DNA from 3 places in the Pseudoalteromonas sp. TB51 genome. Region 2 is predicted to be linked to each of the others. Evidence: predicted binding sites of a transcription regulator. Region 2 holds the regulator's gene; each other region holds the start of a gene.

Region 1 (3,299 bases), on a different contig from region 2:
ACGTAATTTATATTGTAAAGTTTATGTTAATTGGCATCAAAGTTGTATTAAAAGCCAAACTCACGGAAGGGTCATGTTAATTTTATCTAAGCAGGTAAATTAGCGTGCGGGAGCAAAAATCGCTCATTGTTTAAATTGCTAAGTTAAACGCTTTCTTGTGAGAATGTTTAACTGAAATGTAAGTGCACAGGCACTGCTTTCAGGATAACGGGTACATGCTTAAATTAAAAAAATACTATAAACACTTTTTTGTATGCCTTTTTACGCTTACGTTTGGCACGGCGTGCTCTATTACGCCTACCGCTAAACCTGCTGTTGATAATGAAATACCTAACACCACGCCCGATTACGTATCGATAACTGCACTAGAGCTTGCGCAATTAAAAGATGCCGCAATGCAATGGCAGCAAGCACGCGCCGGTATAGAGCGTATTTTAAAGCTTGAAAAAGAAATTACTTACCTGGTTAATCACATAGATATAATAAACTCTAAAGCTATTGCACAATCTAATGCAAGCCCTGCCTACAGCAGCCGTTACACTCGCACGCCTTCGCGTACAACCAGTAATAAGCCACGTCGTCAGCAAACTTACAAAGCTGCTAACAATAACCAAAAGCAAACTATAAAGCTTAATACCCCTAAACATGTATTTGCATTACAAGTTGCCTCGGTTGATTCTAAACAGGATGTAGCCAAAGCCTGGCAAGAACTAAATACCAAAGCAGCGCCACTATTTAGAGATAAAATATTAACCAACGTAGAAACCGCAAAAATAAATGATAAAACCTTTTATCGCTTAAAGCTTGGCTCTTATAAAAACCTTAAAAATGCCAAAGCCGACTGTGAAGTATTTAAAATGTATAAGCTCGACTGCATTGTAAGTAACTACACCGATAAGCCAATTAAACTTTAATAGTGATACCAACCCGCAATAATAAATAATCATTTTACGGGGCTAATCGAGTTGCGTTCTGCGTTAATAAATCTCGTTTAGAACAACTAAATAGCAATTTTTTGCCTAGCTATCAATACGTTTTACTATCCTCATAATAGATTACTTAATTAAGCTAATTGGTATAAAAGCGCAATAGGTACTAGCACGCGTGACTTGCTAAGCGTTGATTGGCTGTTAAAATAGCGCCCACTCTTACCCATATTAACAACATACTTATGCTGCACTACAAGGATTTTTTAGCCACATTAGTTTTAGGCTTTGCATTAGCAAACAGTGCTCACGCACTAGCAACGGCCCAAAAGCAGGCGGTGCTCATTAAAAAAGATGATTTAGCCGTACTCAAAGAGTCAGCTCAGCAGTGGCAACAAACCAAGCCTCAACTAGAAAGACTGTTAAAGCTAGAAAGTGAATTACAGCGCACAGTAGATAAATTAAAACAACTTAACGCGCAGCCAAAACCGCAGCAAACTAACCACTTAGCTGTTGTGAATACAAATGCGCTGTTTGCTGTGCAAGTGGGGGCGTATAAAAATAAAGCGGTACTTGAAGCTGCTATAAAGCAATTTCAATCACCCTCAAATAAGCTTGAAGTAAATACCGAGCAAGTACTGATTGACCAGCACACCTTTTATAGATTAAAGCTTGGTGCGTTTAAAACAAAAGAAGCAGCAAAGGATGCATGTAAGTCATTAATAGACAATAATACTTGCTTTGTAACCTACTACGTCAAAACGCCTCAAAGTTAATTAACCTGAACTCTGGTTAAGAGCCTTACTAGCATATTGAACTATCTTGATACTTAAATTTATTATCTCTGGCTAGAGATAGGTTTATTATCCAGAGTTTAGGTTAATTAGGCATAATAATTGCTTTATCCTCGGTATATTTTAAAGAGGACGGCAACTATGCGCCTTTTATTGCCTTTAGTATTGTTAAATTTAACTGCTTGCAACTTGGTTCCGCCCCCAGAGCCGAGTGTGCCTACTGACGCGCCAAAAGCAGCAATGGCACCCTATACCGTTAACGAGTATGTAGCAAATCTAACCTCGCAGCTTAACCATGTAAATGGCGCTTTAAATGCCAATGCGCGCATTGGTGTGAGTAGCTTTTTTTATGCCGATGCTTTAGATACTAAGCTAGTAGCAGGGCAGGCCTCGGGTTTGAGCTTACAAATTCAAGAAAGCTTATTAACGCAATTTACCCAGCTTGGCTATCATACCGTTGAGTACCGCCTTGGCAATAACCTTATATTAGCGCAAAACGCAGACAGCATATTAAGCCGCGACTTAAGTAAATTACGCAATCGCCAAAATATTGACTTAGTCATCACCGGCACTGTAACGCGCCAACAGCATGCTTACATAGTTAATGCACGACTCGTTAATATTGAAAACAAGCAAGTATTGTCGGCAGGCAGCACAGAGATCCCTATAAATGTAATGTGGGGAAACGAAAAAATTCAGCAGCGTGACGGCTCTTTGTACCGCAGCGAATATTAATCAGGAGCACACCATGAGAAACCTATTAATTACCCTATGTTTGCCATTAGGCTTTGGCTGTTCGCAAATGTTAAATTCGCTACATTCAGAGCCGGAGAAAGTTGAGCAAGATAATGCAGCCCAGCTTGTTTCAGAGCAACGTGCGGTAAAAGCACCTGCACCAAATGAAGCGTTATTTCAGTCTAATTTAAACAAGCAAAGTAACTACACCAAAAGTGCCCCTGCAAAACGCAAAAATATAAACCATTATGTGCGCGGTATAATGCAAGACATGGTCGAAAACCTGCAATACGTAAACGACAAAACGCCACTTGCCGTTTCTAGCTTTGTATTTTTAGATGATGACTACAGCGATGGAAGCCTGTTAGGTAACCAAATAGCCGAAAGCTTTATGCACGAGCTGCATAGTTTTGGAGTACCGGTTATCGATTTTAAAACCACCGATTATATGCGAGTAACCCCCGCAGGCGACTTTGTATTTAGCCGCGACTACCTAGAGCTAAACCAAGATCAAAACTTTAATTACGTATTAGCAGGAACTCTTGTGAGCCACCAAGGTGGCGTAATGGTAAATGCACGAATAGTGGGCATTAAAAGTAAAGCGGTAGTGGGCAGTGCGCAAGGGTTTATCCCTCAATCAGTGGTTGATGCGCTAAACAGTAGCTATCGCACCGACGGAATTATGCTTAAACAAGCCAGCGAGTGAGGTTAACCATGTTTTACAAACTATCTGCTATAGCGGGGCTAACGGCAACGTTAGTATTAACTGGCTGTTCAATAACGCAAAATAATGAGCATAACGAAAGCATAAACACACGCTCAGACTACACCGTGGTAACGCAAA
Region 2 (3,299 bases):
TAAAACAGTGTGGGTTTGGCAAAGTCAGGAAGGTACTCGAGAATATCGTTAAATTCGTCTTGTTCTTTGGGAATATTACGAACATCTATGCTAACGGCTATTTTGTCATAGTTATCTGAAACACTTCGCACTAAAGAGGGCAGTAGGTTGACCGGAATATTATCTACGCAATAATAGCCTAAATCTTCAACCACGCGTAAAGCAACCGATTTACCTGAACCAGAACGGCCGCTTATGATAATTAACTCCATTTATAGCCCTTAGTATTTACTACGATTGATCAACAATTACTTGATACAGCTCTGCATCGGTTTTAGCACTACGCAGCTGTTTACAAAATTCTTTGTTGCTCAGTTTATCAGCTATGGTTGCCAGAGTCTTTAGGTGCTGTTGGTTATCGCCATCTGGTACGATGAGTGCAACAAAAATATCAACAGGGCAGTTATCAATAGCGTCAAAGTTAACAGGCGTGTCGCTAACAAGTACTAAAGCCAGCGGCTCTTCTACGCCACCCATTCTGCTATGAGGAATGGCGATACCCCGGCCAATACCAGTACTGCCTAGCTTTTCTCTGCTTGCCAGCGCATTAAGAATATCTTGTTGTGGTAAGTAGGGGAGCTTTTCATGAGCAAGCTCACTGATAAACTCTAAAATTCTTTTTTTACTACTAAAAAGGACCGCAGCTTTGCTGCAGTCCTGGCATACTAATGTACTTAATTTCATAATATTAGTGTCTAGCAAGCTTCTCTTTATGTTTTATGACTTGACGATCGAGCTTGTCAATCAACGAGTCTATAGCGGCATACATATCTTGGTGCTCTGTTGAGGCAAATAAATCTGCGCCACTTACATGAATAGTCGCTTCTGCTTTTTGGTTGAGTTTTTCTACATCGAGAATGACATGCACATTGCTAATATGATCTGAGTGCCTTTCTAGCTTTGCAAATTTATTATTTACATAGTCTCTAAGTGAATCAGTTACTTCTACGTGACGACCAGTTAGGTTTAGTTGCATAAGCATTTCCTCTTTGTTTTTTACGTCTTATATCAAACTCTTTCTCTGATTTGACGGTGGAATAGCTAGCGATTCACGGTATTTTGCTATTGTGCGTCTAGCTACTTTAATTCCTTGCTCTGCCAATATATCCGCAATTTTACTATCACTCAATGGTTTAGCTGAGTTTTCCGCGGCAATTAGCTTTTTAATTAGGGCACGTATTGCGGTTGATGAACACTCGCCGCCGTTTTCAGTGCTTACGTGGCTTGAGAAAAAATACTTAAGCTCAAAAATACCACGTGGCGTATGCATATATTTTTGCGTGGTAACACGCGAAATTGTCGATTCATGCATTTCTACCATTTCAGCAACATCGTTTAAAACCATTGGCTTCATGGCTTCTGGGCCATGTTCAAAAAATGCCTGTTGCTGTTTTACAATACAGTTTGTTACCTTAAGCAGCGTGTCGTTTCTGCTTTCAAGGCTTTTTATAAACCATTTAGCTTCTTGTAAGTGAGAGCGAATAAATTGGCTATCACCACTTGATTTTACGGTACGTGACATAGCCGCGTACTGACTATTTACGCGTATTTTTGGCATGCTATCTGGGTTTAGCTCTACCACCCAGCGGCCTTTTATTTTTTTAACCGACACATCCGGTATTACATACTCCGACTCTTCCCTTACTATTGTATCTGCAGGTTTTGGGTTGAGGGTATGTATTAGGGTCATGACCTCTTTAAGCTCGTCTTCTTTAAGCTTAGTCTTTTTCATTAATGTACGATAGTCGCGTGCCGCTAATAGATCAATGTGATCGGTTAAGATCATTTTAGTTTGTTCTATAAAAGGGGTGTCTTTATCAAACTGGTTTAGCTGAATGCACAAGCACTCTTGTAAACTGCGCGCGGCTATACCTACAGGGTCAAATAACTGAATACGCTTTAAAACGGCTTCTATTTCATCAAGTTCAACTTCAACTTCGTCATCGTTTTCTTGGTTAAAGCTTTCTAAAATTTCTTCGCAACTTAGCGTTAAAATACCCGAGTCATCTACAGCTTCTACAATGGCAATAGCAATGGCTTCATCAGTGGGGCTAAAAGGAGTAAGCTGAAGCTGCCACATTAAATACTCATGTAGCGTTTCAGTAGAGGCACCTTGATAAATAGACTCATCTTCTGGCATTGGGCCTGAGGATGCCGCAGGGGCTGCGCTCATGTACTCATCCCAAGTTACATCCATTGCCATATCATCGCTAACGGTGTCTTTATTTAAAGCTTCGCCACTGTCTTGCTCGTACTCGCTGGTTGTATCGTCAGCCGATGCGCTTACGGTTACATCATCCGTATCTGCTTTTTGTTCATTTTTTCCAGCCGACTCTTCCGTGTAATCTTGCTCTTCTACTTCTAATAGCGGGTTGCTATCAAGTGCTTCTTGTATTTCTTGCTGGAGATCCAATGTACTGAGCTGCAGCAAGCGAATCGCTTGTTGCAATTGTGGAGTCATTGTAAGTTGCTGGCCCATGCGCAGCTGTAATGATTGCCTCATGTATCTCTAACAATCCTTTTATGTTGTTATAATTAATATTAGCAGATGCTTGTAGGTGTGGCTTAAATGTTACAGCCTAAATTGCTCGCCTAAATAAACATCGCGTACAGTTTTGTCATTTAATACGTGTTCTGGGGTGCCAGATGCAATTAGCTCCCCATGAGAAACAATGTAGGCTTTTTCACAAACATCAAGGGTTTCTCTTACATTGTGATCGGTAATTAATACGCCAATGCCACGGTTTTTAAGATGTTCTATTATTTTCTTTATATCTAACACTGAAATCGGATCAACACCAGCAAAAGGCTCATCCAATAAAATAAATTTAGGGTTTGCTGCCAGTGCTCTGGCAATTTCTACACGGCGGCGTTCACCACCAGAAAGCGCCATACCTTGGCTATCGCGAATATGCTGAATACTAAATTCATCAAGTAAGTTGTTAAGCGTTTCTTCTCGCGCGGCTTTATTGAGCTCTTTACGCGTTTCTAAAATAGCCATTAAGTTTTGATAAACTGTCAGCTTTCTAAATATTGATGACTCTTGCGGCAAATAGCCAATGCCTAAGCGGGCGCGGCTGTGCATAGGTAATAACGTAATGTCGTTATCATCAATAGAAATTTTACCTTTGTCGCTAGGTACTAACCCTACAATCATGTAAAAGGTGGTGGTTTTACCTGCGCCATTAGGGCCCAATAAGCCAACAATGCTGCCGGCTTCTACCTCAAGGCCTACATTTTTTACAACTTGGCGGCCCTTA
Region 3 (3,299 bases), on a different contig from region 2:
CAGGTATACAGCGCTATTCATCAACCTAATGTAATTGCCTTTGGTATTGCCAATCCCGTTGCTGCCGCGCCTACCGATAAAGCTTTAGCCCGTACCATGCGTCGGGTTATGACAATTGCTGGGGCGAGTGTTATTAATTATGGCCCTATTGATGGTTTTGCTGCGCTTAAAAAGCAATTAGTGCATAGATACTTAGGCTTTGGTATTGGTGTAAATATAGATGAACTGGTGATCACCAATGGCGCGCAAGAGGCGCTGGCTATCGCACTTAAGTGTGTTACTAAGCCCGGCGATGTGGTTGCAATTGAAACCCCGTGTTATCACGGCATTATTGAACTAATAGAGAGCTTAGGATTAAAGGCGCTTGAAATTCCGCTATGCCCCGACAATGGTATTTGGCTTAACGACTTAGCTCAAGCGCTTGAGCAACATGATATAAAAGCATGCTTATTTTCGACCGCAATAAATAACCCGGTTGGCAGCTTTATGAGCGATGAAAGCCGCATGCAAATGGTGGACTTAATAGAGTCACATAATGTTGTTCTTATAGAAGATGATGTGTACGGTGATCTGCACTTTACTGCCAAGCGTGGCACGCCCGCTTTAGCGTATTCAAAAAAGGGGCTTGTGATCAGCTGCGCCTCGTTTTCAAAAACGGCTGCGCCAAGTTATCGAGTTGGTTGGTTAATAGCTGGCAAGTTTGCTGGACAAGCGCGCCGGCATAAGCGTGCATTAAGTTGCTCTGCCTCACTAATAAATCAGTGGACGCTTTCTGAGTTTATTGCCAGTGGTGAGTATGACCGTAATTTAAAAGTACTTAGGCAGCGCTTACGTAATAACAAAGAGCGCATGCGGTGGTGCTTATTAAACGCGATGCCTAAAAATACGCGTATTAGTGACCCTAAAGGTGGGTGTGTTATTTGGCTTGATTTAGGCCAAGGGGTAGACAGTCAAAAGTTATTTTTACTGGCGCTAGAAGCTGGTATTAGCATAACCCCCGGACTTATTTTTTCAGCAAGTAATAAGTATAAAAGCTGTATTAGGCTAAGTTACGGGGTGCAGTGGAGCGAAAAAATAGAGCAGGCTATTACCACGTTAGGTGCGCTGGCTCACACGCTAAAAGAATAAAAAAGCAGCACCTAATATACAAGTGCTGCTAAAGGGATGTTAAATACGGTGCGGTGTATTAATTTTGTTTAATGGTAAATAACTCGTAGCCTTTTAGCTGCGGTAACTGCGCTACTAATTGCTCTTCTTGCTGTGCTATGTTGGCAAAGCTGTCGCATAAAGAGTTGGCACGCTTTTCAAGCGCACTGGCATGCAGTTCTACTTTTTCTTCTATTTGCGCGCCCATATTTTCCATGCGTTGCTCAAATGCATCCATATCTCCACCCGAACCAAGCAGCTCAGAGCCTAAAGCAACTAAAATACTGCCCATTGATTGCATAACGGCAGACTCAACCACGGTTTCTATTTGCTCCTCAAATTGGTGTTCAAAGTTTTCACCAAATTGATTAAAGCTTTGTTGGCCCATTACAAACGTACCTTGTTGATAAAAGGTGTTTTCTACTTCAAGTCTTATATCGTCCATCAGGCCAGATAAGTCATCAAGGCCATCAATATTAAATGCGTTGGCTACTTCCTCTAATGCTACACCGGCTATTTTTACTCCGTCTAGGGCAATATTAGCGACCTCAGGTAGCTGCGTACGTAAGTTGTCTGAATACTGGGTAAGCGCTTGGCGCTGCTCGCTGTTAATGGATACTTGTTCGCCATTTATAGTTAAGTTGCCATTGCTGTTAAAGCGCATGAATTGATTAGATGCGGTAAAAATTTCTAATTCGCTAGGTTTAATGCGTACATCGTTTTTAAACTCTACATTGCACTGTTCATTGCTAAACGAAATACCCGCATTGTTATCGTTATGTGCCATTGCAGCGGGTGTACAAATTAAAGCGCTTACTAATAGTAAATTTTTCATGTTTATTCTCTAATAATTGTTGATGACAGCTAAGTATTAACAAGTTTGGTGCCATTATTTATTTTTATTTTAAAACAGTAGGTTATGAAATTTGTGTGTTTTTAATGATTTTTAATTTTAATAAATAAACTACTTTTTAGTCAAAAACACTAAAAATAAATAAATGATAAATTTTATTTGTCGAAACGATAAAAAACTCTCACTTTCCACTTTATTAATTTAGCGCTATTTATTCACAATATTGACATGAAGGCTATTTACGATAGTCACGTGGCTTTATTTTGGTGCTAATTTGTTCGTATTTTAGCGCTAAACATTTTTTAATTTACCAAGTGCAGGAATAAACCTGAGTTGGTCTCAAACACTTTATGGAGTGGGTTGTGGGTAAGACATTTAGTTACGATGCGCTAGATGATGATTTTGTTGAAGACGAGTACGAAATGGTCGGGCGTAATCAGCATGACAAAAAAAAGCAAAAGGTGAAAAAGAAGTTGGAAGATTACCTTGAGCAAAAACGTTTGCGTAAAAATCTAGGTGAAGACGACTTAAACGATTACATAGACTAAATTGTGCTAGCTAAAATAATGCGCCTTTTTATTAGGGTTTGAATGTGCGTTTACGCATGTTTAAAGGCTAAACATTGGCAATAAAGAGGCTTTATGCCTCTTTATTACTTATTATGTACTAAATTTAGCGAGTGCTTGTTGAATAGTGGTTTCTAGCTTTTCTGGTTTTGTAAAAGGCGCATAGCGCTTGATAGGTGTGCCATCGGGCGCTACCAAAAACTTAGTGAAGTTCCACTTTATTTTGCGTGTTAAAAAGCCGGGTAAGGCCGATTTTAAATACCTAAATACAGGGTGGGCGTGACGACCGTTTACATCCACCTTAGCGGCCATTAAAAAGCTTACCCCGTAATTAATTAAACAGCCTTGTTGTATTTGCGTCGCGTCGCCTGGCTCTTGCTGACCAAATTGATTACATGGAAAACCAATAATAACCAATCCGTTTTTCGCGTACTTACTATGAAGAGTTTGTAGCGACTCGTACTGCTTAGTAAAACCACATTCACTTGCGGTATTAACAATAAGCACAACCTTGCCTTCAAAGTCGCTAAAATTAATTGTTTTACCGTCTAACGCAGTAGCCGTTAATTGATGAAATTCATGCATGATGGGTGCTTTTTTATTGTTGTTAGCTACATTCTACCCGCTGTAGCGCGTTACTAAAAGTATAAAATTTAGGCTTGTTAATACCGCGCTTAACTATGCGCTAATGGGTTGGCTGTTATTTAGGGCGTGTTGAACTTTGCGGCTTGAAA

What was found. Region 2 encodes sigma-54, which starts transcription at its own class of promoters, with help from an activator protein. Its sites were predicted from a motif close to GTTGGCACGNNNNTNGNNT; they were not measured.
Region 1: the regulator sigma-54 is predicted to act here: its motif matches at 1,810-1,828, upstream of L650_RS0101415 (FlgO family outer membrane protein).
Region 3: the regulator sigma-54 is predicted to act here: its motif matches at 2,019-2,037, upstream of L650_RS0103735 (YggN family protein).

Annotation. Positions count from the first base shown of each region.
Region 1 covers NZ_AUTO01000049.1:5,684-8,982, reverse strand. Annotated here, with positions in the region: gene L650_RS0101430 (SPOR domain-containing protein) at 216-914, shown strand; gene L650_RS23475 (SPOR domain-containing protein) at 1,124-1,702, shown strand; gene L650_RS0101415 (FlgO family outer membrane protein) at 1,862-2,455, shown strand; gene L650_RS0101410 (FlgO family outer membrane protein) at 2,469-3,161, shown strand; gene L650_RS0101405 (FlgO family outer membrane protein) at 3,170-3,299, shown strand, end outside.
Region 2 covers NZ_AUTO01000310.1:32,170-35,468, reverse strand. Annotated here, with positions in the region: gene rapZ (RNase adapter RapZ) at 1-251, opposite strand, end outside; gene L650_RS0119130 (PTS sugar transporter subunit IIA) at 271-723, opposite strand; gene hpf (ribosome hibernation promoting factor) at 728-1,015, opposite strand; gene L650_RS0119120 (RNA polymerase factor sigma-54) at 1,043-2,542, opposite strand; gene lptB (LPS export ABC transporter ATP-binding protein) at 2,612-3,299, opposite strand, start outside.
Region 3 covers NZ_AUTO01000080.1:16,587-19,885, forward strand. Annotated here, with positions in the region: gene L650_RS0103730 (PLP-dependent aminotransferase family protein) at 1-1,128, shown strand, start outside; gene L650_RS0103735 (YggN family protein) at 1,187-1,981, opposite strand; gene L650_RS0103740 (PA3496 family putative envelope integrity protein) at 2,362-2,547, shown strand; gene L650_RS0103745 (glutathione peroxidase) at 2,659-3,150, opposite strand.